Kaistia algarum: one gene and its partner. The protein of the gene in region 2 interacts with the protein of the main gene of each other region in a pairwise test. Links are inferred from orthologs where the notes say so. Each region holds a gene or a part of one and is shown on either strand. Other genes may lie near its edges.

Evidence for each region.
Region 1: the proteins of OSH05_RS12395 (region 2) and def interact in binary tests that used the Escherichia coli proteins (3 or more experiments, as listed by UniProt). The link is inferred for Kaistia algarum from one-to-one orthologs.

What each region holds. Positions count from the first base shown.
Region 1 is NZ_JAPKNJ010000005.1:29,373-44,227, reverse strand. Bases 8,107-11,044 are described here. They hold def (peptide deformylase), read left to right. Parts: upstream 8,107-9,267; coding sequence 9,268-9,822; downstream 9,823-11,044. Other genes in these bases: truA (tRNA pseudouridine(38-40) synthase TruA), read left to right, coding at 10,777-11,044; fmt (methionyl-tRNA formyltransferase), read left to right, coding at 9,836-10,768; OSH05_RS24135 (DNA recombination protein RmuC), read right to left, coding at 8,107-9,125. Also shown: OSH05_RS24185 (c-type cytochrome), read right to left, coding at 1-374; OSH05_RS24180 (3-deoxy-manno-octulosonate cytidylyltransferase), read left to right, coding at 553-1,365; OSH05_RS24175 (prephenate dehydratase), read left to right, coding at 1,362-2,210; OSH05_RS24170 (glycosyltransferase family 25 protein), read right to left, coding at 2,165-2,995; nudC (NAD(+) diphosphatase), read right to left, coding at 3,174-4,136; OSH05_RS24155 (DNA polymerase III subunit gamma/tau), read left to right, coding at 4,511-6,328; OSH05_RS24150 (YbaB/EbfC family nucleoid-associated protein), read left to right, coding at 6,360-6,683; recombination mediator RecR, read left to right, coding at 6,700-7,305; OSH05_RS24140 (DUF924 family protein), read left to right, coding at 7,315-7,926; more of OSH05_RS24135, read right to left, coding at 7,953-8,106; more of truA, read left to right, coding at 11,045-11,562; OSH05_RS24115 (hypothetical protein), read right to left, coding at 11,515-12,093; dapE (succinyl-diaminopimelate desuccinylase), read right to left, coding at 12,111-13,289; OSH05_RS24105 (DUF805 domain-containing protein), read right to left, coding at 13,329-13,763; dapD (2,3,4,5-tetrahydropyridine-2,6-dicarboxylate N-succinyltransferase), read right to left, coding at 13,858-14,706. UniProt on the Escherichia coli protein: Removes the formyl group from the N-terminal Met of newly synthesized proteins. Requires at least a dipeptide for an efficient rate of reaction. N-terminal L-methionine is a prerequisite for activity but the enzyme has broad specificity at other positions.
Region 2 is NZ_JAPKNJ010000001.1:2,578,105-2,592,930, forward strand. The notes cover bases 2,171-5,079. They hold OSH05_RS12395 (aspartate-semialdehyde dehydrogenase), read right to left. Parts: upstream 4,188-5,079; coding sequence 3,153-4,187; downstream 2,171-3,152. Other genes in these bases: OSH05_RS12390 (hypothetical protein), read right to left, coding at 2,171-2,312; OSH05_RS12400 (hypothetical protein), read left to right, coding at 4,515-4,955. Also shown: OSH05_RS12380 (DUF3696 domain-containing protein), read right to left, coding at 1-570; OSH05_RS12385 (DUF262 domain-containing protein), read right to left, coding at 563-1,729; more of OSH05_RS12390, read right to left, coding at 2,103-2,170; OSH05_RS12405 (ATP-dependent Clp protease proteolytic subunit), read right to left, coding at 5,110-5,709; OSH05_RS12410 (SRPBCC family protein), read right to left, coding at 5,723-6,247; OSH05_RS12415 (ArsR/SmtB family transcription factor), read right to left, coding at 6,244-6,558; OSH05_RS12420 (Nramp family divalent metal transporter), read left to right, coding at 6,687-8,033; OSH05_RS12425 (carbonic anhydrase), read right to left, coding at 8,123-8,773; OSH05_RS12430 (hypothetical protein), read left to right, coding at 9,098-9,880; OSH05_RS12435 (OsmC family protein), read right to left, coding at 9,896-10,393; OSH05_RS12440 (autotransporter outer membrane beta-barrel domain-containing protein), read right to left, coding at 10,432-14,274; OSH05_RS12445 (ROK family protein), read right to left, coding at 14,511-14,826.

The DNA of each region.
Region 1 (14,855 bases), on a different replicon or contig from region 2:
TGCGCCTTCTGCAGCGGCGCCGAATATTTGAAGCCGGCCATCTCGCCGATCGGACGATCCAGTACGCCGTAGAGATCGGGGCCGACCTTGGCGCCGGCGCCTTCCACGAAATTGTGGCAGGCGGCGCATTTCTTCGCGACGGTCGCACCAGCCTCTGCGTTCGCCGTCTGCATCAGGACGGCGATCGGCGGGTCCTGGGCCACGGCGGGAGCCGCGCCTCCAGCTGCCGGTGCCTCCGCTACCTCGATCACGAAGCCGGGCTTCTCCGCCTCGGCCGGCGCATAGACGGCTCCGGCGATGATGCCGAGCGACATCACGAGCAGCAGCGTGCCGAGGATCGCGCCAAGAATCTTGTTACGCTCGAAAGAATCCATAGGAAAGGTCCCGGCCAGCAGCAGATACCGACAACAGCGCAGCCAAGAGCCGCATCCGCCATCACATGTGGCGCGGAAACTACAAGCTTTTCCGGGCGAGGCGCAATACGTATGAACGCCCGGGGCTTGAGACCTTTTGACACCCGGCATGCCGGGGCGGAGACAGGAACCGCACAGAATGAACCTTTCGAACCGAGCGCTGGTCCTCGTTCCGGCGCGTATGGCTTCCACCCGCCTGCCGGGGAAGCCCCTCGCCGACATCCATGGCGAGCCGATGATTGTGCATGTCTGGCGTCGGGCCGTCGAGGCCGCGATCGGGCCGGTCGTGGTCGCCAGCGATGATTCGTCCATCGTCGCCGCGATCCGCAAGGTCGGCGGCGAGGCGGTCATGACGCGATCGGACCATCCGAACGGTTCTTCCCGGATTCATGAGGCCGCCGGCCTCGTCGATCCTGAACGAAAGTTCGATATCATCGTCAACGTGCAGGGCGATCTGCCGACGATCGAGCCGTCTTCTGTGCGCGCTGCGTTCCAGCCGCTCGCCGATCCCGCCGTCGACATCGGTACCATCGCCGCCTTCATCGAGACGGAGGCTGACCGCCTCAACGAGAACATCGTCAAGATCGTCGGCTCGCCGAAGCGGATCGCCGGCGTGCCGTCGGACCGGCATCTGCGGGCGCTGTATTTCACCCGCGCCACGGCGCCATGGGGCGAGGGGCCGCTCTATCATCATATTGGTCTCTATGCGTATCGCCGCGCCGCGCTCGATCGCTATGTCGCCCTGCCGCCGTCGCCGCTCGAAATGCGCGAAAAGCTGGAACAATTGCGGGCCCTGGAGGCTGGCATGCGCATCGATGTCGAGGTCGTTGACGCGGTTCCGCTCGGTGTCGATACTCCTGCCGAACTCGAAAGAGCCCGCCTTCTCCTCGATCCCGGCGCGTCGGCGCGCATCGACGGATCCCTGTCCAGCAAAGAAAAGCCTTCGAAATGAAGAAAGTCGTGTTCCAGGGCGAGCCGGGAGCCAATTCCCACATCGCCTGTGCCAATGTCCTGCCCGACTATGAAGCGGTGCCGGCGCCGACCTTCGAAGATTGCTTCCAGGCGATGACGCGCGGCGATGTCGATCTCGCCATGATCCCGATCGAGAACTCGCTCGCGGGCCGCGTCGCCGACATCCATCATCTGCTGCCGGATTCGGGGCTGCATATCATCGGCGAGTATTTCCTGCCGATCCGCTTCCAACTCATGGCGCCGTTCGGAGCAACGCTCCAGACGATCCGCACGGTGGAGAGCCACGTTCATGCCCTCGGCCAATGCCGGCGCATCCTGCGCGAGCATGGCTGGCGCGCCATCGTTGCTGGCGATACTGCGGGGGCGGCACGCCTCGTGGCCGAGGCGGGCGATCTGAGCCGCGCCGCGCTCGCGCCGCGCCTGGCCGCCGAAATCTACGGCCTCGATATCCTGGCCGAGAATGTCGAGGACGCCGAGCACAATACGACCCGTTTCGTGGTCCTGGCGCGCGAGCCCGTTCATGCCCGCGCCGGCAATGGGCCGGTCATCACCACCTTCGTGTTCCGCGTTCGGAACATCCCGGCGGCGCTCTACAAGGCGCTCGGCGGCTTTGCGACCAACGGCATCAACATGACGAAGCTGGAAAGCTACCAGCTCGGCGGCCGCTTCTTCGCGACGCAGTTCTACGCGGATGTCGAGGGTCATCCCGACGACCGCGCGCTTTCGCTCGCGCTGGAGGAACTGCAGTTCTTCTCCGACGAAGTCCGGATCCTTGGTGTCTATCCGGCGGCGGATTTTCGCGCCGGTGTCGCTGAGACATTCTGATCATGTGACCGGCGATCGGGCGCCCCCGCTCCCACGGTGCCCAATCGCTGAATATCCGAATCGGCATGGCTGTTCGGACCCAGCACCAGGGGCGGATAGCAGGCGAGGACCTTGAGCCTGCCCTCTTGAAGGGCGACATTCATCATGCCGTCGACGCCGCACGGGATGACGGACCGGCCTTCGCCGATCATCTCGATGCGCGCCCGCGACGAGAGGGGGAAGCAGGCGTTGATCAACGCTCGGGCGCCTGCCGGGGTGATCGCATAGGCGAGCGATCCCCAGAACTGCAGGCACTGGAACAGCTGCGGCCGCACGTCCTGCAGTTTTCCGTAGTCGCGGAAGTAGCCCGGGCGGCGCTTGATCCTCTCGTCGAAGCGCACGACCGAGACAAAGCCATCCGCGCCGCGGAGCGCCGTGACCGCGTCGGTGTTGAAGCCGAACAGGATGATGGGATGGGCTGAGAGGTATCGCTCCATCAGCGGGCGGGCATGGCGCCAGAAATCACCGCGCAGACAAGCATCGTCCTCGAAGACAAGGAACGGTTGGTGGCCGGCGGCGCAAGCCTGCCAGAGCGAAAGCTGTGAGAGGGCGTTGCCGAGCGCGCCATTGTTGAATTCCCGGTCGGCCGGATCGAGCAAGCCCTGCTCGATCAGCCTGGCCCGATCGATCCGCCGGCCATCGGCGGCGGCAAGGAACTCGAACCGAAGAGGCTGATGCCCGTTCCACTCCATGAACTGGTTGCGGCGATCTGGCCGTCGCTCAAGATTGATGACGTGAATGCGCAACCGATCGGCTCCGAGCCTGATGCGACCGGGCGATCCGGCCGTCAAACTATCTTGTGGGGTATTTTCCCACGCGACAATCGGCTGTCAAACGGCTTCTCTGTCGACTACGAATTTCCGTTGAGTTGTTGCAGGGAATCCTGGCGGTGCGGTGGAAATTGCGCCCGAGAGACGCGATCCGCTACTGCTCGGCCCAGGCGCGGATGAGCGTGTGAGCGATGGCCATCTTGGGCGGTGTCGAGAGGCCGGCGGGGTGGCTACCGGATAGCATCGCCAGTGTTTCCTGGCGCGAGAACCAGCGGCAATCCTCGAGCTCTTCCGTGTCCGGCACGATATCGGTCGAGATCGCCTCGGCGAAGCAGCCGATCATTAGCGACATCGGGAAGGGCCAGGGCTGGCTGGCGTGATAGGCGACGCGGCCGATGCGGATACCGGCCTCTTCCTGGATCTCGCGGCGCACCGCATCTTCGATGGTCTCGCCGGGCTCGACGAAGCCGGCGAGGCAGGAATAGGTGCCCGGCGCGAAGCGGGCCTGTCGTCCCATCAGGCATTGGTCGCCATGGGTGGCGAGCATGATGGCGACCGGATCGGTGCGCGGGAAATATTGCGCGTTGCAGGAAGGGCAGTCGCGGCGATAGCCGGCCTGCGCCATCTGCGTGCGCGTGCCACAGCGTCCACAGAACCGGCAGGAGCCGTGCCAGTGAAGGAGCGCTCGAGCCTGCGCCAGCGCGCCCAGCGTTGCCGGATCGGCGGTGTCGGCGAGCAGTCCGCCGGCCGCGCCGTTGATCGCCAGCGTGCGCATCGACACAGCGTGGAAGATGTCGACATCGAACGAAACGTCGGATGTCAGCGTCGTCGCCAGCCGCGGCGAAGAGCCGTCCCAGCCGAGCAGGATCACATCGTCCATCGCCGCACCAACGGCGTGGGCCTCCTTCAGCGTGAACAGCGCGTCGACCGATTCGCTGCTCCGCAGCAAGGCATCGTCGCCGCGCAGCAGGAAGATGCGCGCGGAAGGGTCGGCGAGTGTAGCGGCAAGCGTCGATTCGTTGCGCGCTTCGCTGCGGCGTTCGAGACGGTTGCCAGAAAAGCCGGTCAGGGTGCTCGGCTCCGGCGTCGGCAGGCGGGAAAAAACGGAACGGGTCATTGCGCGTGGTGATCGAGAGGGGCGGGTCAAGCGCCGGCAGGCCGGCCGATTCCCTTGGGGGCGGCCATTACGCCACAGAGCGTTCCTCGGCGATAGTCCCGTGCCGCGCGAGGGGGCTTGCCTTCGTCGCGCCAAAAGACGATATGTGCGGCGGGAGGTTGGTGGTGGACGTACCACTCGCCAACCGGGTCAGGTCCGGAAGGAAGCAGCCCCAACGAGCCAGGCACGGGTCGCGTGCCAGCCTCCCACTTTTCCCCTATCGTCTCCGCGCGTGCCGCCCATCTGGGCGGGCGTTGCCGCATGAGAGGATTTATCCTCGCGCTTTGCGGCCGATCGCGGATATATCCATCAGCGAACAGGGCGACGGACCGGCGATGGATGGCGGCGATCAGATAAGCGGGACGACGACTGGCGCTGGCGGCGCCTATCGTGTCCTTGCGCGCAAATACCGGCCGAAGAGCTTCGACGACCTCGTCGGCCAGGAGCCGATGGTCCGCACGCTGACGAACGCGTTCGAAACCGGGCGGATCGCGCAGGCCTATATGCTGACGGGCGTGCGCGGCGTCGGCAAGACGACGACTGCGCGCATCCTCGCCCGTGGCCTCAACTACAAGACCGAGACGATCGATCGGCCGACCATCGAAATGCCCGTGCTTGGCGTCCATTGCGCCGAGATCATGGAAGGGCGCCATGTCGACGTGATCGAGATGGACGCGGCCTCCAATAACGGCATCGACAATATCCGCGAGATCATCGAGGCAGTTCGCTACAAGCCGGTTACGGCCCGCTACAAGGTCTATATCCTCGACGAAGTGCACATGCTCTCCGGCGCCGCCTTCAACGGCCTGTTGAAGACGCTGGAGGAGCCGCCGGAGCATGTGAAGTTCATCTTCGCCACCACCGAGATCCGCAAGGTGCCGGTCACGGTGCTGTCGCGCTGCCAGCGTTTCGATCTGCGCCGCATCGAATCGGGCCAGCTCATCGGCTTGCTCTCCTCGATCACGCAGAAGGAGAACGTCGAGATCGACGGCGAGGCGCTCGCCATGATCGCGCGCGCCGCCGAGGGCTCGGCTCGCGATTCGCTGTCGCTGCTCGACCAGGCCATCGCTCATGGTGCCGGCGCGATCCGCGCCGAGGATGTGCGCGCCATGCTCGGCCTCGCCGACCGGGCCCGCATCGTCGATCTCTTCGAGGCGCTGATGGCCGGCCGTACCGCCGAGGCGCTGAGTCTTCTGAAACATCAATACGATATCGGCGCCGATCCTTCCGTCGTGCTTCAGGACCTCGCCGCCTTCACCCATATGGTGACGCGCTTCAAGGTCGTGCCGGACCCTTCCGATCAGGCAGCCTTGCCCGAATCGGAGCGCCAGCGGGCGGCTGCTTTTGCGGCAGCTCTTTCGCTTCGCGTGCTGTCGCGCGCCTGGCAGATGCTGATCAAGGGCATCGATGAGGTCGCGACCTCAAGCCGGCCTCTCGCCGCCGCCGACATGGTGCTGATCCGCATCGCCCATGTCGCCGATATGCCGACACCGGACGAGGCGCTGCGGCTGCTGAAGTCTGGCGCCGCCCTTCCCGCATCGGCGCCGGCGAGCCCGGCGCCCGCCGCGTCGTTGCCTTCGGGTCCGACGGCTAGTGCCCGCACCGGCAATGGCGGGCTTCGGCCCCTGCCGGCGGTCGAGGCCTTTGCAGCGCCCGATCCCGCGCCGCAGCCGGTCCCCACGCCGAGCGCCAAGGCGGAGCCGGCGATTCGCTTTCAGCGTTTTGACGATCTGGTCGCCTATGTCGGCATGAAGCGCGACGTTCCGTTGAAGCTCGCCCTCGAGACGCAGGTGCGGGTCATCCGGTTCGATTCCACATTGCTCGAATTCGAGCCGGTCGATGGAGCCGGGCGGGGTCTCGCGGCCGAGATCATGAGGAAGGTCAGCGACTGGACCGATACTCGTTTCAGCGTCGTGGTTGGCAAAGGCGCGACGGAGCCGACCATCGCCGAGGCGCGGGCGGCCATGAAGCTGAAGGCGCGCAGCGATGCGCGCTCGGATCCCTTGGTCGCGGCCGTTTTGGCGCGGTTCCCCGGCGCCGAGATCGTCGACGTGCAGATTCGGTCGGAGGAGGGCGCGGACGCGATCCTGCCGCCTGCCAACATCCCGGCGACCGAGAACCCCGACGAAGCGCCGGAAGCCGGCGAAGATTGAACTTTCAGAACGACAAGAGGAGCGAAGGCCTATGAGCGATTTCCTGGGCATGATGAAGAAGGCCAAGGAACTGCAGTCCAAAATGCAGGATATGCAGGCCGAAGTCGCAACCATCGAGGTCGATGGCGCCTCCGGTGCCGGGCTCGTCCAGATCACCATGACCGCCAAGGGCGACCTCCGGAAGCTCACGATCGACCCCTCCCTGATGAAGCCGGACGAGGTCGAGATTCTGGAGGACCTGATCATCGCCGCCCATGCCGACGCGCGGGCGAAGGCCGAGAAGGCGATGGCCGACAAGATGCAGGCGCTGACCGGCGGCCTCGGCCTGCCGCCAGGCCTCAAGCTGCCGTTCTGAGGCGCTTCCCGCCACCATGGCCCGTTCCGTCCTTGGACCCGAGATCGAGCGGCTGATCCAGCTTCTCGCCAAGCTGCCCGGCCTCGGACCGCGATCGGCGCGGCGCGCCGCGCTGGCGCTGATCAAGAAGAAGGAGCAACTGCTGGTCCCGCTCGCGGGCGCGATGAATGTTGCGGCCGAGCGGGTCAAGGTCTGCTCTGTCTGCGGCAATATCGATACCGTTGACCCCTGCTCGATCTGCACCGATCCCGAGCGCGATGGCCGCATTCTCATCGTCGTCGAGGATGTCTCGGATCTCTGGGCGCTGGAGCGGGCCGGGGCCATGAAGGCGCGCTACCATGTGCTCGGCGGCACGCTGTCGCCGCTGGACGGCATCGGGCCGGACGACCTGACCATCGATGCGCTGGTGCGGCGCTGTGCCTCCGGCGAGGTCGCGGAAGTGATCATCGCGGTGAACGCCACCGTCGACGGGCAGGCGACGGCCCATGTCATCACCGACCGCCTGACGGCGACGCCGGTCAAGGTGTCGCGCCTCGCCCATGGCGTGCCAGTCGGCGGCGAACTCGATTATCTCGATGAGGGAACGCTCACCGCCGCGCTCCGCGCGCGGACGCCGTTCTAGGGGCCAGGGATGACGGACATCGACGCAGACATTCTGATCCGGGCGCATCGCTTCTGGTGCGGCGAGCTTGCCAGTGTCGATCATTATCCAGCCGACAAGGCGGCACTGTGGTTCGAGCGACGCGACGAGACGGACGAAGCGATCCGCGCGGCCTTTGGCTCCGCTCTGGATGCGGTTTCGGCCGAGAACTGGGACCTCGCCGCCTTGCCGCGCGAGGCGCAGATCGGGCTCGTGATCTTCCTCGACCAGTTCCCGCGCAATCTCTTCCGTGCCGATCCACGGGCCTATGCCTATGACGAGCGGGCGCGGGCGGTGGCGCGCGATCTGGTCGAGAGCGGCGTTCAGCGCTTCTGCCTGATCGAGCGCTGCTTCCTCTATCTGCCCTTCGAGCACAGCGAGGCGCTGCGAGACCAGGACCTTTCCGTCCGCCTCTACGAGGAGCTCCTCGCCGACGCGCCAGTGGAACAGGCGGAAATCTACCGGAACTTCCTCACCTTCGCCGAGAAGCACCGGGCGTTGATCCAGCGTTTTGGGAGATTCCCGCACAGGAATGCCGAACTCGGGCGGATATCGACGGCGGAGGAGGTGGCATTTCTGGCGGAGAGCGGGCGGGGCTACTGACGGCGAGAGTGTCGAAGGAAGGCCCGCTACTCCCCCGCCAGCAGATCCCCCTGGCGGTCATAGGCCGGCGAGCCTTCTTCGCCGAATTCGAGCTGCTCGATCCGTGCGCCGCGATTCTTCAATTTGCGCGTCGAGATCAATATGTCGTCGATATCCTTCGAAGCCTGGCCGAAATGGGCCTGCAGCTTCAGGACGCGCTCGTCGACGCGGCCGACATCCTCCATCAGCTTCAGAACCTCTCCCTGGATCAGATGGGCCTGTTCGCGCATGCGCACGTCGCGCAGCACGGATTGCAGGACCTGGATCGAGAGCATCAGCAGCGACGGGGAGACTATGACGACGCGCAGCCGATGTGCCGCCTGCACGACGTCCTCGAAGCGCTCATGGATTTCGGCGAACACTGATTCCGACGGCACGAACATGAACGCCGTATCCTGCGTCTCGCCGGGGATCAGATAGCGCTCGGCAATGTCCTTGACGTGCTTGGTGACATCGCGGCGGAACTGGACTTCGGCGGCTCTCGCGAACTCGCCGCCCTCGGCGGCGCGGATGGCATTCCAGGCCTCAAGTGGAAACTTGGCGTCGATGACGAGGTCCGGCGCGCCGTTCGGAAAGGCGACGACGCAGTCCGGCCGGTTGCCATTGGAGAGCGTCGCCTGGAAGGCGTAACCGCCCGCCGGGAGGCCATCCTGGATGATCGCTTCCATCCGTCCCTGGCCGAAGGCGCCGCGCGTCTGCTTGTTGGCGAGGATCTGCTGCAGCCCGACGACCTGCGAGGAAAGCTCGGTGATGTTGCGCTGGGCATTGTCGATGACGGCGAGCCGCTCATGCAGGCGGCTCAGTCCCTCATGCGTATTGCGCGTCGTCTCGTTCATCGATTGGCCGATGCGGTGGCCAAACCCGTCGAGGCGCTCGGAAAGGCCGCGCACCAGGTCGGATTGGCGCGAGCCGAAGACTTCGGCCATGGTCTGCATGCGGCCGGTCATTTCGGACTGGATGCGGACCAGATCGGCGATGCGCTGTTGCAGTTCCGCGCCCTGCATATGCTGGTCCGCCTCCAGCGCCGCCCGCCGCGCCGCGCCGCGCCAGGCCAGAACGAGGACGAGAAACAGCATGAGCAGCGCAAGGCCGGCGCCGCCGAGCAGCGTCTCAGCAAGGGTGATCGGCCGGCCCGCGAGGGAAAAGAGAATATCCTGCATGGGCCGGACCATAGCAGATTTTCGTGCAAAACCAGATCAAAACATGAACATTGGGGCGGCGATTCCCCGAAAGTCGCGGCAATCCGCGATTGACCGGTTCGCGACGATTGCCTATTTCAGGCCAGCCAGCGTTGAGGTTTTCATGGCCAAGCTCGACATCATCACCCTTCCCGACCCGAAGCTCCGGCTCGTCAGCGCGCCGGTGGAGCGCGTCGACGACGATCTGCGCCGCTTTCTGGATGACATGCTGGAGACGATGTATGAGGCGCCCGGCATCGGGCTGGCGGCGATCCAGGTCGGCGTGCCGCGCCGGATCGTGACCATCGACGTGTCGGGTCGCGAGGATGGCGCCGAGCGGAAGCCGCTCTTCCTGATCAATCCCGAGATCGTCACCTCCGCCGAGGACCGCTCGACCTATGAGGAAGGGTGCCTGTCGATCCCCGACTTCTATGCCGAAGTCGAGCGCCCTGCCTCGGTGCGCCTGCGCTATCTCGATCGCGACGGCAAGCCGCACGAGATCGACGCCGATGGGCTGCTCTCGACCTGCATCCAGCACGAGGTCGACCATCTCGATGGCAAGCTCTTCATCGATTACCTGTCGCGGCTGAAGCGCGAGATGGTGGTCAAGAAATTCGTCAAGGCGGCGAAATCTGGCACCAAGCCCGAGTTCAAGTCGCACGCCAGCGAAGAGATGTGAGCATAGCCCGCCCATGAGCCTTCGCATCGTCTTCATGGGCACGCCGGATTTCGCGGTGCCGACGCTCACCGAGATCATCGGCCAGGGCCACGAGGTCGTCGCCGTCTATACGCGCGCGCCGAAACCGGCTGGAAGGGGTCTGGACGAGAAGAAGTCTCCCGTCCACCTCGTCGCCGACCATTTCGCTATTCCCGTGTTCACGCCGAAATCGCTGAAGGGCGAGGCCGAGCAAGAGGCGTTTGCCTCGCTGGACGCCGATGTGGCGGTCGTGGTCGCCTATGGGCTGATCCTGCCGCAGGCGGTGCTGGATGCCCCGCGCGAGGGCTGCCTCAATCTGCACGCCTCGCTGCTGCCGCGCTGGCGCGGTGCAGCGCCGATCCATCGCGCGATCATGGCCGGTGATGCCGAGGCGGGTGTGATGGTCATGCGGATGGAGGCGGGGCTCGATACCGGGCCCGTCGCCATGGCCGAACGGATCGCGATAGAGCCAGACTGGACGACGGGCGATCTGCATGATCGCCTGGCCCGGCTCGGCGCCGATTTGATGGTTCGCGCGCTGGCGGCGCTGTCGCGGGGCGGTCTCGATGGCGTGCCGCAGGCGGAAGCCGGTGTCACTTATGCCGCCAAGATCGACAAGGCCGAGGCGCGGATCGACTGGTCGCGGCCGGCCCGCGATGTTCACAATCATATTCGCGGCTTGTCGCCCTTTCCCGGCGCCTGGTGCGAGATGCAACTCGCCGGCAAGGCCGAGCGCGTCAAGGTGCTGCGCTCGACGCTGGGAGCCGGCTCCGGCGAGCCTGGAGCCGTTCTGGACGATCAACTCACGATCGCCTGCGGCGCGGGCGCGGTGCGCCTCGTCGAGTTGCAGCGCGCGGGCGGGAAACCACTGCCGGCGGTGGAGTTCCTGCGCGGGGCGGGGGTTGCGAAAGGCGACCGGCTCGGCTAGTCCGCGCCATGCCACGCTACAAGATCCTCATCGAATATGACGGCAGGCCCTATTCGGGCTGGCAGCGGCAGGCCAACGCGCCTTCTGTGCAGCAGACGATCGACGAGGCGATCCATCGCTTTTCCGGCGAAGCGGCGTTGACCAAGGGCGCCGGCCGAACCGACACGGGCGTGCATGCGCTGGGCCAGGTCGCGCATTTCGACCTCTCCGGACTCTGGAGCGGCGATCGCATCCGCGATGCGATGAACGCGCAGCTTCGTCCAGCGCCGATCGCGATCCTCGAGGCCGAGCCAGTTTCCGACATCTTCGATGCACGCCGCTCGGCGGTTGCCCGGCACTATCTCTACCGCGTGATCGACCGCCGCGCTCCGGCGGCGCTCGACATCGACCGCGTCTGGGATGTCCGCAAGTCACTCGATATCGACGCGATGCAGCAGGCCGCCGATTCGCTGCTCGGCAAGCATGATTTCACCACGTTCCGCTCGGCCGACTGCCAGGCGCTGTCGCCCTTGAAGACGCTGGACCGGCTCGATGTTTCCCGCGTCGGCAGCGAGATCCTTTTCGAGGTCTCGGCTCGGTCCTTCCTGCACAATCAGGTCCGTTCGATGGTCGGAACGCTGAAGAAGGTCGGCGAGGGGAAATGGCCGGTGTCGCGAGTGCGCGACGTTCTGGATGCGCGCGACCGCAAAGCCTGCGGGCCGGTCGCGCCGCCTGGCGGGCTCTATCTCGTCCGCGTCGACTATGCCTCAGATGCCGAACAGGCCATGGACGAAGAAGAGCAGGATCAGGCTTAGGCCGAGGTCCGCGGCGACGAGGCCGGCGGCCTGCGTACCGTTCCAGCCGAGGGTCCAGCGCGCGATCCGGTATTGATAGAAGAGCATGACGCCGACAACGACCAGCGACATCAGCTCCGACGCCTCCATCGAAACGATGCCGAGCCCGAACAGCAGCGAGATCACGGCCTGTGGGACGACGATAACCAGCGTCGACCAGTTGCGGACGATCACATAGCCGATATAGCTCCGCTGAATGCCGAGGCGTCTTGCCAGCAGGGCAAGAACGACCGGCATGGCGCCGAAATCGAGCCCAACGTCGAAGAGCCGCGCGACGGCCAGGGTCGTCAAGGCCGGTGCGTCCGGCTGCTGCGACAGGGTCATCCAGTCCGCGGCGACGACGATCGCGAAGAAAGGAAGGATGTAGAGGAGGGCAGCAAAGGAGCGCCAGAATCCTTCAAAGCTCAGATCAAAGCGCTTCAACCCGCTGGGGCGGCCGAGGAACAGCTCGATGGCGCCGGTGAGCGCGGCGGTCGTGTCGGCGGCGAGCATGGGCGGGCGGACTTCAGTCAGGCGAAATAGCCGCCCAGAAACCGGCGGTAGATGGCCTTGAGGGCGAGGAGGTCGGCGACCGCGATGCGCTCGTCGATCTGGTGCATGGTCTGCCCGACGAGGCCGAACTCGACGACCGGGCAATAATCCTTGATGAAGCGGGCATCCGAGGTGCCGCCGCTGGTCGAAAGGGCCGGCTTGCGGCCGGTTTCCGCCTCGATCGCGGCGGTAAGCGTGCCGATCAGCGCATCCGAACGTGTCAGGAACGAGGCGCTCCAGCCGGGCTCGAAGCCGAGTTCGTAATGGATCTCGTTGCCTGCCGCTTCTGCCAACCGGGCCTCGATCCAGGCCTCCAGCGTGTCGCGGGTCCATTCGTCGTTGAAGCGGATGTTGAAGCGCGCGCTCGCCTCGGCCGGGATGACGTTCCAGGCCTTGTTGTCGACGTCGAGACCGACGAATTCGAGATTGGAAGCATCGAAATGCTCGCTGCCATGGTCGAGCGGCTCCGCGGTGAGGCGGCGGACCAAGCGCATGAGTTGCGGGATCGGATTCACCGCCAGATGCGGATAGGCGACATGGCCCTGGCGGCCATGGACAGTGATCGTGCCCGACAGAGAGCCGCGGCGGCCGACCTTGATGGCATCGCCAAGCGTCGAGGGGTTGGTCGGCTCGCCGACAATCGCCGAATCGAAGCGGTGGCCGTGCCTTGCCGCCCAATCGAGCAGTTTGACCGTGCCATTCAGCGACGGGCCTTCTTCGTCGCCGGTGATGAGAAGCGAGATCGTTCCGGCCCACGGGCCGCCATTGGCGAAATCGAGGGCAGCGGCGACGAAGGCGGCGATGCCGCCCTTCATGTCGGCGGCGCCGCGGCCATAGAGCATGCCGTCCTCGATCGCGCCTGCGAAGGGCGGATGCGACCAGCGCGCCGGATCGCCGGGCGGCACGACGTCGGTATGGCCGGCGAAGACGAAATGCGGCGCGCCGGCGCCGATGGTTGCAAAGAGGTTTTCAACGTCGGGGGTTCCGGGCTCCGAGAAGACCGGGCGCTCGACGGTGAAGCCAGCCGGCTTCAGGACGCTTTCGAGAAGCGCGAGGGCACCGCCCTCTGCCGGGGTCACCGACGGGCAGCGGACGAGGCTCTGGAGCAGGCCGACCGGATCGGCGGGAAGGACGGATTCAGGATCGCTGGAGGACATGCCTCTCGTTGCCACGCCCTCCAGCACCAATCAAGCCCATCAGAGGCCCGGCTCAGGTCCGAAACGGTTGGGGCCTCGGATACCGGGCAGGATGACGAGTTCAATCGAACTCCAGAGGGCGAGCACCCAGCGCATATAGGACAGGAGGATGGCGCTATGACCGTGGGTAGGAATACCCGTCATGCCCGTGGCGATCTGACCCAGGAGCATCGGAGCCAGCGCATAGAGAAGGAGCCAGCTGGCCGATTTGCCCCGGTCATGCAGGCGCTTCGCCGCGACGGCAAAGGCGATCCAGATAATCGCCGGGTAGAACGCGATATCCAGGGCGAGCGCGAGCGCCGGACCCAGGAACGACAGGCGCTTCAGCATCACGGAGACGAACGGAAGGCCGATGAGATAGGCTGCAAGGATGATCCAGAAGGGCGCACGCGGCAGCCGCCCTTCAAACGAGAACAGAGCCCAACGCCAATCCAATGCGACCCCCGATCGTGGCGCGATCCCCCTTCGCACCACAACCGGATCGTGTCATTTCCCACAACCATTCGCAAGGATTTATGCAGACTGTATACTAGTCGCGCAGCAGTTCGTTGACGGAGGTCTTCGAGCGGGTCTTCTCGTCGACGCGCTTGACGATGACCGCGCAATAGAGCGACGGTCCGGGCGCGCCATTGGGCAGCGGCTTGCCCGGCAGTGAGCCGGAAACCACCACGGAATAAGGCGGAACGCGGCCGATATGGATCTCGCCGGTCTCGCGGTCGACGATCTTGGTCGAGCCCGAGATGAAGACGCCCATCGAGATCACCGAGCCCTCGCCGACGATCACGCCCTCGACCACCTCAGACCGCGCGCCGATGAAGCAATTGTCCTCGATGATCGTCGGGCCGGCCTGCAGCGGCTCCAATACGCCGCCAATGCCGACGCCGCCGGAGAGATGCACGTTCTTGCCGATCTGCGCGCAGGAGCCAACCGTCACCCACGTATCGACCATGGTGCCGCTGTCGACATAGGCGCCGAGATTGACGAAGGACGGCATCAAAATGGCGTTCGGGGCGATGTAGGCCGAGCGGCGGACGATGGACCCCGGCACGGCACGAAAGCCCGCGGCGCCGAATTCAGCCGCGCCCCAGCCGTCGAACTTCGAGGGCACCTTGTCCCACCAGGTGGAGCCGCCGGGGCCGCCGGAGATGGCGCTCATCGGGTTGAGGCGGAAGGAGAGCAGCACCGCCTTCTTCAGCCATTGATGCACGACCCAGTCGCCATCGACCTTCTCCGCGACGCGCGCCTTGCCCTTGTCCAGCAGTTCGAGCGCGTAGTCGACGGCCTCGCGCACCTCGCCCTTGGTGTCGGTTCCGATCTCGGCGCGCGCCTCGAAGGCGACCTCGATGATCGATTGCAGGGCGGTGTGATCGTGCGGCATGGGTCCGGTTCCGGTGCGTTTCTTGTCGGTATCGTGGTCGGCGGACGATATCGGCGGATGCGGCTAAGTCAACGGAAGTCTCGGCGCCTGGCGCACGCAAGCGGATCGCATGGCACGCTGCGGGCGCGTTGCGCCGGCTCCGTGGGGGG
Region 2 (14,826 bases):
CCGTCGCTCGTGAGGAGACCGGAGGATATCAGCTGTCGCAATCTGCTCACCGAACTCCAAAAGGAAATGTGCGGTATATTCGCCCTTCGGTCCGAGAAACCTCTGCTGGCGTACGGCGTTCTGCGATTTGGGTGACGTTACCGATGGCGTAATTCGATCTGCTCGCAGAAACTGGAACCCCCGATGAAAGAGATCGGGTAGCGGCAATATATCGAGGTCTGGCTTCACGGAGCAGGAAAGGACGTCAGCTTCGGGACTCGCTAAAGCCTGCCAGCGATAAAATATTTCTGCTCCCTGCTTTGTCTCGGAGAGCGATATCGCTATTTCAGGCGTACTGAAGCCCTGGTATAGCGCATCACGACCTGTGCCGATATCAACCAACTCTCCATTCAATGCGATGTCACCATCGAGTAGAAATTTGCTGTCGAACGATTGACGAAGTACCCCTAGAGCTTGGAGGACTGTGCTCTTTCCACTGCCGTTGAGTCCCGAGAGTAAGGTAAGGTGGCCTAAACTCAGATCGATCTCGTCGAAGGCCTTGAAGTTTTCGAGTCCGATGTTGTCAAGCATCGTTGAGAACTCGTGTGATCAGATCGCCGATCGCGGAGAATCGACGATTCACCTTGCGGATATCACCTGTTCCTTGGGAGATAGCGCTCTCGAAGGACCTATCATGGCATAGCGCGATGAAGCCGTCTCTCATCAGTTCTCCTCGCTGTTGCAGGGTGACGAGCTCTGTCGCCGTAAGGCGCGCAAGGTTAACGGAAAGCGCCTCAAAGATTGCCTTGTTAATAGGTAGCCTACCGGCGCCCTTCTCGAAGCGTTTTCGAAACGCATCGCGATCGAAGATCCCAAAAGCTGCTTGTAGTGCGCTTACGAACCGACTTTGGATCGTCGCGAGTTCACCGTCACTGGTCATATTGATGGCTTTCATAGCGCCAATTAGGAAGCCGTCCATGTCCGGCTGCCTGTAGCTCTCGAGGCCGAGCAGAAAGAAGGCGATAAAACGCAACACGAGTTCGCGATCGTCCATCCTAATCGGCTGAACGCTGCCGTCGGTGGCGCGAGCAAACCATGGTAGAGTTGCCCAAGTCTCTAGGACATGACGCGCTTTGCCTGGGGTAATGGCGTGACGCAATTCTTGAGCCGAGAGCGCCATCCCCCCCGTGTTGATTCGAGCGAAGATGTTAAATTTCACCTCCGGTGGTGTCCCTTTTCTGATAAGATGAATAATGAGTTCAGTTTCGCGAAGCCTCATTTTTAGGCGTGGGCTGAGACCTTCGAAGTCTTTGCCCTCATAGTCGTGAAGGTATTCTAATCCTGTTAGGATAAGGGGCTGACCACCGATAATTTCTGGCTTAATGAATCGCGCGATTGTCGAAAGACGTTGAATGCCGTCGACGATCTCCCATCGCTCATCTTCATCCTCAGCAGCATAAAGGACCGGCAGCGGAATCCGTAGGAGTAGAGATTCGATGAGCCTGCTTTGCCTGCGCGGATCCCAAACTCCCCACCGCCGCTGAAAGTCAGGTTGAAGATCGATCATTTCCGATTCGGTGCGTGACAGTAGTAGGTCAACAGTCATCGAACGAGTAACGACATCGATATCGTCCGGATCGAAGGGTTCAGCGATCTTCTCGTTGCTGTCCGCCGCTGGTTGGTCGTCTTCGATCCCCGTCGCGCGGCCAAACATGTCAACATGCTCGATCACAGCTGACGATTCTTCCATTTTGGCACCCTGCAGTCTTTCGAGTCTCCGTTAGCAGTACTCTAGCTGAGCCATTGAGTGCGAGCTACAGGGGGGGGGTGGCTCTATTAGCGGAGCGTGGTGCGCTTGCCGAAGCGTGCCTGGCGGCGGGGAGAACATTGCCGTTGAGGCCGGAGACCGGCGGGTCCGCCTCAGCCCCCGCCCCGAAAACGCAATTGCGTTTTCGACCCGCCCTCCAGGGGCGGGTTAAGGGGAGTGTGGGGCGGGCGTCGTGCACGTGCTCCGTCCGCCTGTGACCCCTCCCCAAATCCGCTTTGCGGATTTGACCCTCCCGCAAGGGGAGGGTTCAAGCGGAGGCGGGTCCTGCGTCACAGCGACGTTGTCCGCCGCCGCCTCAGCGTCGCTTTGCCGTCGCCGCCAGCACATAGCCGAGCGCCATGGTCATCGCGGCGGCGGCGATCCCTGAGCAGATCACGCCGGCCGGCGTGATGCGGGCGTGGCCTTCGAGGGTGATGTGCTTGCCGATCCTGAGTTCGAAGCTGGAGCGGATTTCCTCCGGATGCGTCAGGATTTCGGGCGCGGCGGCTCTCTCGGCGTCGGTCATGGCGGTCCCTCCGGTTGAAAGGAGGCTAACGCCTGCGGCGCGGAAAGGGCAAGGGCCGGCGGGTGGGGCTCTCTTCCTTCCCTATGGCGACGTTGCCGCCGGCCTCCCTCTTGAACCCGCCCCTGGAGGGCGGGTCGAAGGCGCGTAGCGGCTTCGGGGCGGGGGTAGCTTCGGCGCCTGCCGAAGCGTGCCTGGCGGTCGGTCTGAGTGCGGTGTTGGGTTTGCTTTTGAGGGCTGGAGACGGCTCCATCCGCCTGTACCCCCGCCCCGAAAACGCAATTGCGTTTTCGACCCGCCCGCCAGGGGCGGGTCAAGGGGAGCGTGGGGTGGGTGTCGTGCGCTTTCCGGCGGTCGCCGGGTGCCGTACGAAAAACAATCTATCCCCGCCAGATACAACCTGTGATATATGTAAGCGATCCCCGTCCGAGGAAGAGGGCGAACCGGTCGTTCCGATCGTGGGCGGGGATGCGGCGGTCCAGCTGGTGAAGGTGTAACGAACCTTCTCCTGCCGGCGGCCGAAGCGTGATGCGCCTACTCCGTGACACCGGGGCAGCGGCGGCGCTGCCGCTTCTTGAAGCGGAAGCGTGGAATTCGCCGCCGGGTGGCCTAAAGCGAAAGCAACACCCAGGGTCCATTGCGCGGGGCTGAAGCTTCTGCCGCGCGCGGGGCGCCGGATGCCCGGAGCTCGGGCGGTTCGGGCACCTCAAACCATCATCTTCGAAGCCGGCGCGCCGCCCGCGCCCCGGCCCCGGCCGCCCCGCGCGCCTCTTCCCGTCCCCTTGCTGCGATGCGCCGCGGGGCGAAGAAGGCTGCGCGCTTTTTCGTCGGCGCCGCGTGCCGCTACGCCGCCTTCTTCTTCGGCTGGATCAGCTTGCGGTTGACCAGCACTTCGGCGATCTGCACGGCGTTGAGCGCGGCGCCCTTCCGGAGATTGTCGGAGACGACCCACATGTTGAGGCCGTTTTCGATCGTGGCGTCCTCGCGGATGCGCGAAATATAGGTCGCGTCCTCGCCCGTCGCCTCATAGGGCGTGATGTACTGGTTTTCTTCCGGATTATCGATGACGAGGCAGCCCGGCGCCTCGCGCAGGATATCGCGGGCCTCGTCGGCGGTGATCGGCTTCTCGAATTCGATGTTGACCGATTCCGAATGCGAGATGAACACGGGAACGCGGACGGCGGTGCAGGTCAGCTTGATCTTCGGATCGAGGATCTTCTTGGTCTCGGCCATCACCTTCCATTCTTCCTTGGTGTAGCCATCCTCCATGAAGACGTCGATATGGGGGATCAGGTTGAAGGCGATGCGCTTGGTGAACTTTTCCGAGACGATCGGATCATTGACGAAGACGGCGCGGGTCTGGGTGAAGAGCTCGTCCATGCCCTCCTTGCCGGCGCCGGAAACCGACTGATAGGTCGAGACGACGACGCGCTTGATGACGGCGATGTCGTGCAGCGGCTTCAAGGCGACGACGAGCTGCGCGGTCGAGCAGTTCGGATTGGCGATGATGTTGCGCTTGGTGAAGCCGACAATCGCGTCGGCGTTCACTTCCGGCACGATCAGCGGCACGTCGCTGTCATAGCGCCAGGCCGAGGAATTATCGATCACGACGCAGCCCTGCGCGGCGATCTTCGGCGACCATTCCTTCGAGACGGTACCGCCGGCCGACATCAGGCAGATGTCGGTGTCGGAGAAATCATACTGGTCGAGCGGCTTCACCTTCAGCGTGCGGTCGCCATAGGAGACTTCCGTGCCCTGGCTGCGGCGCGAGGCAAGCGCCACGACGGTGTCGGCGGGGAAGCCGCGCTCGTCGAGAATGTTCAGCATTTCCCGGCCCACATTGCCTGTGGCGCCGACGATTGCGACCTTGTAGCCCATGTTTGTCCTACTCCTTGTCCGTCTCTCCCACGCCGCCGGCACGCGCTTGTCGCATCCGGCCGGCCTCTCCTCCCTCGATGCGCCCCGAGGGAGAGAGCGGGGAAGCGAGGGCGATCAGGCTTGGGTCGTGGTTTTTGGCGTCGGGGTGGTGGTGGCGCGGGCAACAAACGTCGCGCCGGCGTGGTTCGCCAGCGTGATCGGCTTCGAGACGGAAGGAGCCCGCGCGGTCATCGGAAAGCCCGAATGTTGATGGCGGTCTTCTGACGGCAAAAGGCCGTGAAGTCAACTGAAAGCCGCGAAAGCGGGCGGCGCGGGGGAGGGCAGGAAATGGGTGCGGCAAGGCTTCGCCGGGGCGCGCGGGTCGGTGCTATGCTGGCGGCGCTGCTGGTTGCCGGCGCGGCCGGCGCGGGCGAGCGTGTGCCCGAGAGCGAGATCGAGCGGATCTTCTCGGGCATGACGCTCGACGGCACCTATGCCAATGGCTCGTTCTTCAGCGAGACCTATAACAGCGACGGCACGATCCGCTATCACGATCCCGACGGCGCCGACTCCGGCGAATGGTCGGTCAAGGACGGCAGGTTCTGCACCTTCTATGAAAATGCCGAGGGCGCCTGCTTCGCCGTCGAGCGCGACGGCGCCAATTGCTTCACCTTCTATGCGCCGAGCGGCACGAGCAGCGACGCGCCGCTCAATCCGGACTGGACCTCGCGCGGGTGGGACACGACCCTGCCGCCAACCTGCCCCAAGGCGCCGGAAGTCCAGCTATAGGGCGTACCGCACCCGGCAATTCGCGTGACTTCCTGGCAAAATCCCGCTATGGTTGTAGAAACATGTGGGGTTAACCATGCGGATTGCCTTCTTGGGTGGCCTCAGCACCAAGCCCCAGCGATCCTTTCGAGCGGAGACGGGTCGGATGACCCCCCTACGCCGCCTTGTCGAGGCTTCTCCTCTCGCAGACCTCGTCGACGATGCCCCAGGCCATGGCCTCCTCCGCATCCATGAAATGGTCGCGGTCCAGCGTGCGCTCGACCTCCTCCAGCGAGCGGCCGCAATGGCGGGCATAGAGCGTGTTCAGCCGCTGCTTGGTCTTGCGGATATTCTCGGCGTGGAGTTCGATGTCCGAGGCCGAGCCCTGGAAGCCGCCGAGCGGCTGATGCAGCATGATGCTGGAATTGGGTAGCGCGATGCGGCGCCCCGGGGCGCCGGCCATGAGCAGGAACGAAGCCGCCGAACAGGCTGAGCCCATGCAGAGCGTCGAGACCGGGCTCGAGATGAACTGCATCGTGTCATAGATCGCAAAGCCGCTCGACACGACGCCGCCGGGCGAATTGATGTAGAGCGCGATCTCGCGGTTGGGGCTTTCCGATTCCAGGAACAGCAACTGGGCGCAGATCGTCGCCGAGACATTGTCGTCGATCGGGCCGTTCAGGAAGATGATCCGCTCGCGCAGCATGCGTGAATAGATGTCGAAGGAGCGCTCGCCGCGGCTGGACTGCTCGACGACCATGGGGACGAAGTTCATCGCAACGATCCTTTCAGGCGGCGAGGCGCATAAGGGTAGGCAGCGAGCGACGGGCGAAGGTGGCGCGCCGGGGCTTGCGGATGCGGCGGCGCGCGATGGCGGCCGGCGGGAGGAGGACCACGATTTCGGGCTCTTCGGCCGGGAGGTCGAAGCGGTAGTCAGAGGCGACGACGAAGCCGTCATGGACAAGGCGCAGATGCGTCCGGCCATCCGCGGTCGGTTCCAGTTCGAATGTTACGACCGTGTCGAGCGTGTCCTGCGTGCCGTCGGCTCGGGTCTCGCTCGCCCGCCAGCTGAAGCGCAGATGGCGCGGCGGGTCGCTTTCCAGGATTTCGCAGTCGATCGTGCCGCCCTGATCGGCCGCGCCGGCCCGCGTGAAATGCGCGCCGGTCTCGGGCGCAATATCGTTCGGGAGCAGCCATTGCGCCAGCAGCGCCGGCTCGCTCAAGGCGCGCCAGACCTTCTCGATTGGCGCGTCGAGATCGCATTCGAGGTGGAGCGACGCCAGCTTTGGCGCCGGCATATCTGGCTGGGTCATGGGTCCATCTCCTTGAGGACGGTCTTCAGTTTCTCGATCCGCTCGGGCCAGAAGCGGCGATAGCGGTCCACCCAGTCGGTCAGCGGCGCCAGGCCATCGGGAGTGATGCTGTAATAGGCAAAGCGCCCGTCGCGTCGCTCCTGCACCAGGCCGGCGGCTTTCAGGGCGGCCAGATGCTGCGAGATCGCCGGCTGCGAGACGGCGAAGTTGGCCTTCAGTTCCGAGACGCTCATCTCGCGCGCCGCCAGCCGTTCGAAGACGGCCCGGCGGGTCGGATCGGCGAGGGCGCGGAAGATGTCGGGCTCGATCATGAGCAATATATAAGCAATAGCTTATTCGATTCGCAAGGCGACGTTTCGAGCCTTTTGGGCCTGCCATTGACATCGGCACTCCGCCATTCCTAAATGCGAATAATTCGCATTATCAAAAAGGATGCGCGATGCGCGGCGTGGACGAGGTTGCGGGCGAGGGCGGTGGCTGGCGTCGGTCGCGGGGGCTACCGTCGCTGTCCGAGGTGCATGGCTCGATCGCCGTCGCGCCGGGTGCGCCGAGCTGGCGCAAGGCCGCGGCGTTTCTGGGGCCGGGCTATCTCGTCGCCGTCGGCTATATGGATCCGGGCAATTGGGCGACGTCGCTCGCCGGCGGGTCGCAGTTCGGCTATGCGCTGCTTTTCGTCGCGCTGCTCTCCAACATTATGGCGATCATCCTGCAGGCGCTGGCCGCCCGGCTCGCCGTCGCCACGGGGCGGGATCTCGCGCAAGCCTGCCGCGACGCCTATCCGGCGCCGGTCGCCTTTTGCCTATGGATCCTCGCCGAGATCGCCATTTGCGCCACGGACCTGGCGGAAGTGATCGGCACGGCGATTGGCCTCAACCTGCTCTTTGGCATTCCGCTGGAGATCGGCGTCATTTTGACGGCTTTTGACGTTTTCCTGGTGCTCTATCTGCAGGCGAAGGGCTTCCGCTGGGTCGAGGCGCTGGTCATCACGCTGCTCGGGGTCATCGCGGTGTCGTTCCTGATCCAGATCCTGATGGCGAGCCCGGACTGGAGCGGCGTCATCCGCGGCTTCGCGCCGACGACGGATCTCCTGACGAACCCGAACATGCTTTATCTCGCGCTCGGCATCATCGGCGCGACGGTCATGCCGCATAATCTCTATCTGCATTCCGGCATCGTGCAGACGCGCGCCTATGCCACAGACGAGACGGGCAAGCGGGAGGCGATCCGGTATGCGACGCTGGATTCGACGCTGGCACTCATGTTCGCCCTCACGATCAACGCCTCGATCCTGATCCTCGCCGCCTCGGCCTTCCACGCTCATGGCCAGCATGATGTGGTCGAGCTCGACAAGGCCTATGCGCTGCTGCACCCGCTGCTTGGCTCCGCGCTGGCGCCGACTCTGTTCGCGGTCGCGCTGCTGTGCTGTGGCCTGAATTCGACCGTCACGGCGACGATGGCCGGGCAGATCGTCATGGAGGGCTTCATCAATATCCGCCTGCAGCCCTGGCTGCGCCGGCTGATCACGCGTGGCATCGCCATCGTGCCGGCGGCGGCGGTGACCATCCTTTATGGCGCCAGCGGCACGGGCAAATTGCTGATCCTCAGCCAGGTGATCCTGAGCCTGCAACTGCCCTTCGCGGTGGTGCCGCTGGTGATGTTCACGGCGGAGAAGCGCAAGATGGGCGTCTTTGTCGCGCCGCGCTGGCTGACGGCGATCGCCGCAATCACGGCGGTGATCATCATCGCGCTCAACATGAAGCTGCTCTACGACGTCGCGACCGGCTGACCGCTATCCGTCAGCTGGGCTACAAATGGCGACCTGGATGTCTGGGTCGCCATTTTCGTCGCAGCCTAGACCTGACAGCTCCGCGCCGATCAGGCCGTCTCGGGGATCGAGAAGCGGCCAGTTTCGGCGTCGAGCAGGTAGAGCTCGCCGGTTGAGATGTCGAACCACGCGCCGTGCAACTCGATCTCGCCGATTTCCTCAAGGCTGCGGATCGTCGGGAAGGTGCGCAGATTCTCGACGGCCTTGCGGATCGAAGCGAATTCGAGTGCCCGCTGCGCGTCGTCCGTCTCCTTCGGATCGTCGCAGACGAGCGCTTCGGCCGGAGCGATCAGCGTGATCCATTTGCCGATGAAGTCGCTGGAGGCGAGGCCGACGCCCTGGCCGTCGCGGGCCGCCATATAGGCCTGCACGCCGCCGCAGCGGCCATGGCCGAGCACGACGATATGCTGGACCTTGAGGCCCATGACGCCGAACTCGATCGCCGCCGAGGTGCCGTGATACTCGCCGTCCGGATCATAAGGCGGAACCAGATTGGCGACGTTGCGCACGACGAAGAGTTCGCCCGGCGCGGCGTCGAAGATGGTTTCCGGCGCGGCGCGGCTGTCGCAGCAGCCGACGATCATGGTGCGCGGCCGCTGTCCTGCTTCGGCAAGCACGCGGTAGCGCGAACTTTCCTGCGGCAGTCGCTGCTCGCGGAACGCCGCATAGCCGCGAATGAGACGGTTCGGGAACCTCGCAATCTGCGCCATCGGATTGAACTCCACGCCATGGGATCGAACGACATCATGCAGTGCAGCAAGCCGCGCGCCGACGCAAGACCCCGCCTGCCGGCCAAACCCTTGGGCACTCGGTTGCCGCCTGGTGATCCCGGGCGGAGGTGTGTCCGGCTGTCACGGGCGCGACATTCCTGCAACCCCCTGCCAAGTTCTGGCGGCAAGCCGAGGCCGAACCTTGGAGCTGCGGGAACGAGGCTGTATTTTCATGTGAGCTGAATGTGAGATTCAGATCGACAGCGGATGCGACCGCGGGGGCAACGCGATGGCTGCTGGTGGGGGGATACCGAGATGAAGAGCCTTATCGTTGCCGGAAGTCTTGCGGCAGGCCTCCTTTGCGGACCGGCTTTCGCGGCTGACATCGCCGAAGTCCCGGCCGCTCCGATGGAGTCGGCACCGACGAATGACTGGCGCTTTCAGGCGACGATCTATGGATGGCTCTCAGGGGTAAACGGCGATGTCGGCGCCAAGGGGCTTGGACCATTCGGGATCGACGTGACGCCGATCGACGCTATCCAGAACCTCGATGGCGCGGTCATGGCCTCGTTCGCGGCGCAGAACGACCAGTGGCTGATCCTGACTGATTTTATGTGGACGCAGATCAGCACCGACAAGACGATCGGCACGACGGGCATCAACTATTCTCAGGACCAGATAACGGTGCAGGGGGCCCTGGGCTATACGCTGCCGATCAATATCGAGCGGCTCAAGGTGAGCGCCACGGTTGGTTTCCGCTATCAGAATCTCAGCGCCGATCTGTCGGCCGGCCCGGTTTATTCGTCGGTATGGAAAAGCGCTTCCGGTTCGGAGCAATGGATCGATCCGACCGTAGGCGTCTATGCCCATTATGATTTCAACGACAAATGGTTCATCAACGCTCTTGGCGATGTCGGCGGCTTCGGCGTCGGGTCGAACCTGACCTGGCAGGCCTTTGGCGCGCTCGGCTACAACTGGACCAAGACGATCTCGACCTCGATCGGCTACCGCGCCATCTATGAGGACTACGAGAATGGCGGCTTCGTCTACAACACGACGCAGCAGGGCGTGTTCGCCGGCCTCGGCATTCACTTCTGAGCGTTGAGGACCGGGCTACTCGGTCTCGCGCGGCGATACGCTGATCGGGTCGCTGGCCGGGAAGCTCTCTTCCAGCGCCTCGTCGAGCCGTTCGTCGAGATGCTCCGGCGTCTCGTCCGGCAGCGACGGCAGGATGTGCGTCTCGATCACCGATCCCTGCTTCAACGCCAGAGTCACCGGCGTCTTCTCGGCGATCTCGGCAAGGCGGGCGATCTGATCCGGCGTCAGCTCGGCGCCGAAGCGCAGATGGCGCAGGATGTGGTTGTCCTTTGCCGTGCGGCTGTGCTCGATCTCGGCGTGGATCGTGCCGAGTTCCCAGCCCTTGCGCGCGGCATACATGCGCAGCGTGATGATGGTGCAGGCGGCAAGGCCGCTCATGACGAGATCGAACGGGCCGGGCGCCGTGCCACCGCCGCCCCGTGCCACCGGCTCGTCGGCGGCGATATTGTGCGGTCCGGCGGTCATGGCAACAGCGAAGTCCGCGCTGCCCAGCGTTGCCTTGATGGTCGGCATGGTCGTCTCCATGATCGTGTCGACGATCTATCGCGCGACTACCACTGGACTCGCAAGCCGAAGTTGCCCGACCAGGCGTCGCCGCTGTCGAGGGCCGAGGCGTAGCTCGCTTCGCCGTAAAGACTGGTGCCCGCCGCCAGACGCAGCGTGCCGCCGAGCCCGATCTGGCCGGTGAGCCGCCCCGGCTCCTGGGCCATCGTGGTGCCGCCGACTGCGACGTCGGTGTTGCCGACAAAGGCGTAATAGAGATTGGCGATTACGTAGGCGTTGTAGCGCATCGCATCCAGCGCGATGGCGTCGATGAACCCGGCATGCTCCAAGCGCAGGCCGGCGCGGCCGATCAGGCTCTGCCCATTGATGCTGGTGACGGTGGTTCCGTCCGCATCGGTCCAATCGTCTGCGCCGACCGAGGCGTAGAGAAGCTGCGCCTGCGGCACGATCGACCACGTCGGCGCCGGCTCGAAGCGTTTGCCGATTTCGAGGCTCAGCGCGGTTCCGAGGGCGGAATTGGCGCTGGCAAGCGTCGCCGCGTCGCTGACGGAGATGCCGGTGTCGAAATAGGTGACCTGCCCGACTGCGTCGGCGTAGAGGCCATCGCGGCCCCAATAGGTCAGCGTCCCGCCGAAGCCATAGGCGTCGCTGTCGATCCGGCCGGTGCCGGCCGTTCCATGCGAGCGCGTATCGACGGTCACCTGCGAGCGGCCGAAGGTTGCCGTCACACCGGCCGTGACCAGTCCCGGCACCGCGAGCGGCAATTCGCCTGCAATTCCGGTCTGCCCGAAGGCAAGGTCCTGCTGGTAGGGCGATCCTGTTTCCGGGCTCGCGCTCGCCGTCAGGCCCGCGCCGCGCACGAAAGCGCCACCGGGGACGGTGGTCGTCGCCGACCCCACGCTCCAGCCGCCGGTGCGCTGCTCCAGCGTGCCGATACTGGCAGTGCTATAGGCGAGCAGGGCCGACGGGTAGGCGCGATAGGTCTGCGCGGCGGCGGAAAGGTCGCTGCGAAGGTACCAGCTGCCATTGCCGGAATCCGCGCCGGTGCCGCCCTGATAGAGACGATAGTCATAGGCACCGGCGATGGTGCGGCCGAGCGTGAAGCCGTCCGCGGACGAACTGCCCGCCACGCTGACGATCTCGATGCCGTCGCCGGTCGTCTGTGCACCGAGGCCCCCGAGATTGACGACAGCCAGCCGCGTCGAACCGGACACGTTACCGCCGATGGCCAGCCGATCCGTCAGCGATGCATCGCCGCCGAGCACGGTACCGAGTGCGACGGTTCCCGTGCCCTCGTAATCGCCTGCTACCGTGAGCGTCGTGCCGGCGCCGCGGCCGAGAAGGGAGATCGTCCCGGCATTGGCGAGGCTCGCTACCGTCTCGTCGTAACCGGCGAGGTCGAGGATCGCTCCGGCCGATACGCTGAAGTCCGATGCCGGAGAGAAAGCGTCAACGGCGCCAGCGGCGAGCGTTCCCGCCTCGACGCGGGTCGTCCCGGCATAGAGATTGGTGCCGGTCAGGATCGTCGTGCCGCTGCCGGCCTGGCTGAGCGAGATCGACCCGGTGATGTCCGGGGCGAACACATAGGCCGCGTCGGAGTGATCGAAGACGAGGCTCGCCATGCCCGCACCGCCGGTCACCTCGCTGGCCAGCAGCGTTCCGGCGCCTGCGCCATTGCCGATCTGCAGCACTCCGGTCGATCCAGCGGCGCTGGCGAGCGTCACGATGCCGGCCCCATCGCCGACATCGACCACGCCGAGGCCGGAGAGGAAAAGCGTGCCACTGCCTTCCGCGCCGATCGCGAGGCTGTCCGATACGGTCCAGAGCGATCCCAGCCCGTCCACCGTGACGAGGCCGACGCCGGTTGCCGCTTCGCCGATGATGGCGGCGCCGCTTTCCGCGGTCGCGCCAGCCGTCACCTGCAATTCGCCATCGCCGGCCGCGCCGATGGTGATGTCGCCGGAGACGGCAAGGTCCGACCCCTCGGCATTGACCACGACAAGACCGCTCCCGGTTTCGTCGGCGCCGAGGATCACCTCGGTCGCCGAAGCCGTGCCACCCGCATCGAGGACCAGAGCGCCAGCACCGGCCGCGCCGACCGTCAGCGAGCCGGAGAGGGTAAGGGCCGAGCCGTCATTGCCGACGAGAACCGCGCCGGCTGCCGTTTGCGCCGCGCCGACGATGGCGTCCGCAGCGGAGACGGTACCGCCATTGGCGATCTCGAGCCCGCCCGTACCGGCATTGCCCACCGTCAGCGTGCCGGCGACATCGAGACTGGAACCCGCATCGGTGACGAGCAGCGCCCCGGCCCCGGTCGCTTCCGCGCCTAGTGTTGCCGATCCGGCGGTGGCCGTGGCGCCGAGCGAGATCGTGGCGGCGCCATCGCCGGAAGCACCGATGGTCAGCGCATTGGCGACGTCGAGGCTGGAACCGGTGCCCGAGAGCGTGACGAGGCCGGACCCGTCTTCCGAGAGGCCGATCGTCGCCGAGCCGGCGGAGGCGGAGCCAGCAGAGTTGATGTCGAGCGATCCGGTGCCGGCGTCCCCGACGACCAGCGCATCGGTCACAGTGAGCGAGGACAGGGCGCCGGTGACCGCCACCGAACCCGTGCCGCCCGCGCTGGCGCCAAGGCTGGCGCTACCCGTCAGCACACTGCCGGCGGCCTCGACGGTCAGCGTCGCGCTGCCTTCCTCGCCGATTACCAGCAGGCCGTCATTGGTCCAGCTCGATCCGTCGCCGGTAACGAGTGCGATGCCGACGCCCGTCGGCTGGTCGCCCAGAGCCGCGCTGGCGGAGATCACGCTGCCGCCGGATTCGACCGTCATCGAGCCCGATCCCGCCTCGCCCAGGACGAGCGCCCCCGTTATGGTCAGGGTCGAACCCGCTCCGGTGATGCGGATCGTTCCGGTGCCGCCCTCCAGCGATCCAGCCGTCGCGCTTGCGGTGTTGACGGTACTGCCGGCCTCGAGGAAGAGATTGCCCGTTCCTGCCGCGCCGATGGTCAGGCTGCCGGCATTGGTCCAGCTCGAACCGTCGCCGTTGAGCGTAACCGTCCCGCTGCCGCCGGCTTCGCTGCCGAGGGTCGACGCCAGGCTTGAAAGCGTGCCCGAGCCCTCAATGCGCAGGCTCGCCGTGCCTGCGCCGCCGAGGACCAGCGCGCCCTGCACTTCCAGCAGCGAATCCGCGCCAGTCACGAGGACCGTGCCCTGGCTACCGGCGAGCGAGGCCGCCGTGAGATTCTGCGTATCGACCGTGGCGCCGGACGAGACGGTCAGGAAGCCGGTTCCTTCGTTGCCGACCGTCAGATCCTTGTTGGCGGTGACAAGCGTACCCGCGCCATCGACCGACAGCGTTCCCGTCGATCCGGCGCTGTCGCCGAGGACGACATCGCCGCCAAGCGTCGCGGTTGCCGACATGTCGACGGTGAGCGTGCCGGTGCTGCCTGTCTCGCTGCCGATGATGACGTCGCCGCCGGAGGTCCAGTCGGAGCCGAGCCGCGTGACGGTAACGGCGCCGGTGCCGAACTGACCGATGATGGCGGTGTCGGTCGACGTCGTTAGCGTGCCGCCGCTGGTGATCGAAAGCGTGCCGGATGTCGTCTCATCCGTGCTGCCGAGGATGATGGTCGCCGCCGCCGCTCCGGGCGTGGTGATCTGCGCCTCGCCGCCATTGTCGATGACGACGATGGTGGCGGCGGTCGGCTCACCGGCCGGCGTCCAGTTGCTGCCCGTGGTCCAGTTGTCGGCGCCGGTGTTGTTCCAGATGCTTTGGGCGGAGGCGGCCGTGGAGGCGAGGAGCGAGGCGAGGATCGCGAGGCCAGCCCGTCGGACGATTGGTGATCCAGGCGAGACAGCCCGAATCCCTCTCCATCGTCGCGCCGCAGCCGACACTCGCGCCCCCATCATGCCCCGAAAAGCGGTCCGCCGAACGCAACACCAGATGCGACGGATCCTGGAGGTCACTGTGTCGAATCGAGCTTAATGGCGGGTTAACCATAACCCTTCGCCATCAAGCTCTTGCGTGAAACAGTGGACAAAGGAGTTGCGGAAGTATCGAAGCCCGCCGGGCTGTCCCAATCGCGGCGGGGGGGCGCCGCGACGGCCTTGCGAGGGCGGAGAGACGCGTTTCAGAGCTTTGCCGTCTTCCGCCACAGGCCGGCCCCGCCTTCGATGCCGGCATCGTTGGAGGCGACGGAGACGGAGGATGGCAGGTCGAACTCGACATGCTTGGAGTTGCCGCCGCCCAGATAGAGATGGTCGTAGTGGAGCAGGGTGTAGAGAATGCCGACTGTCTTCTCGACGCGGTGGTTCCAGTGCTTCTTGCCCTCGGCTTCGAAGGCAGCGTTGCCGAGATATTCGTCATAGGTCTTGTCGTCATGCAGCGGATGATGGGCGAGTTCCATATGCGGCATCAGATCGCCGTCGCGAAACAGAGCTGTTCCG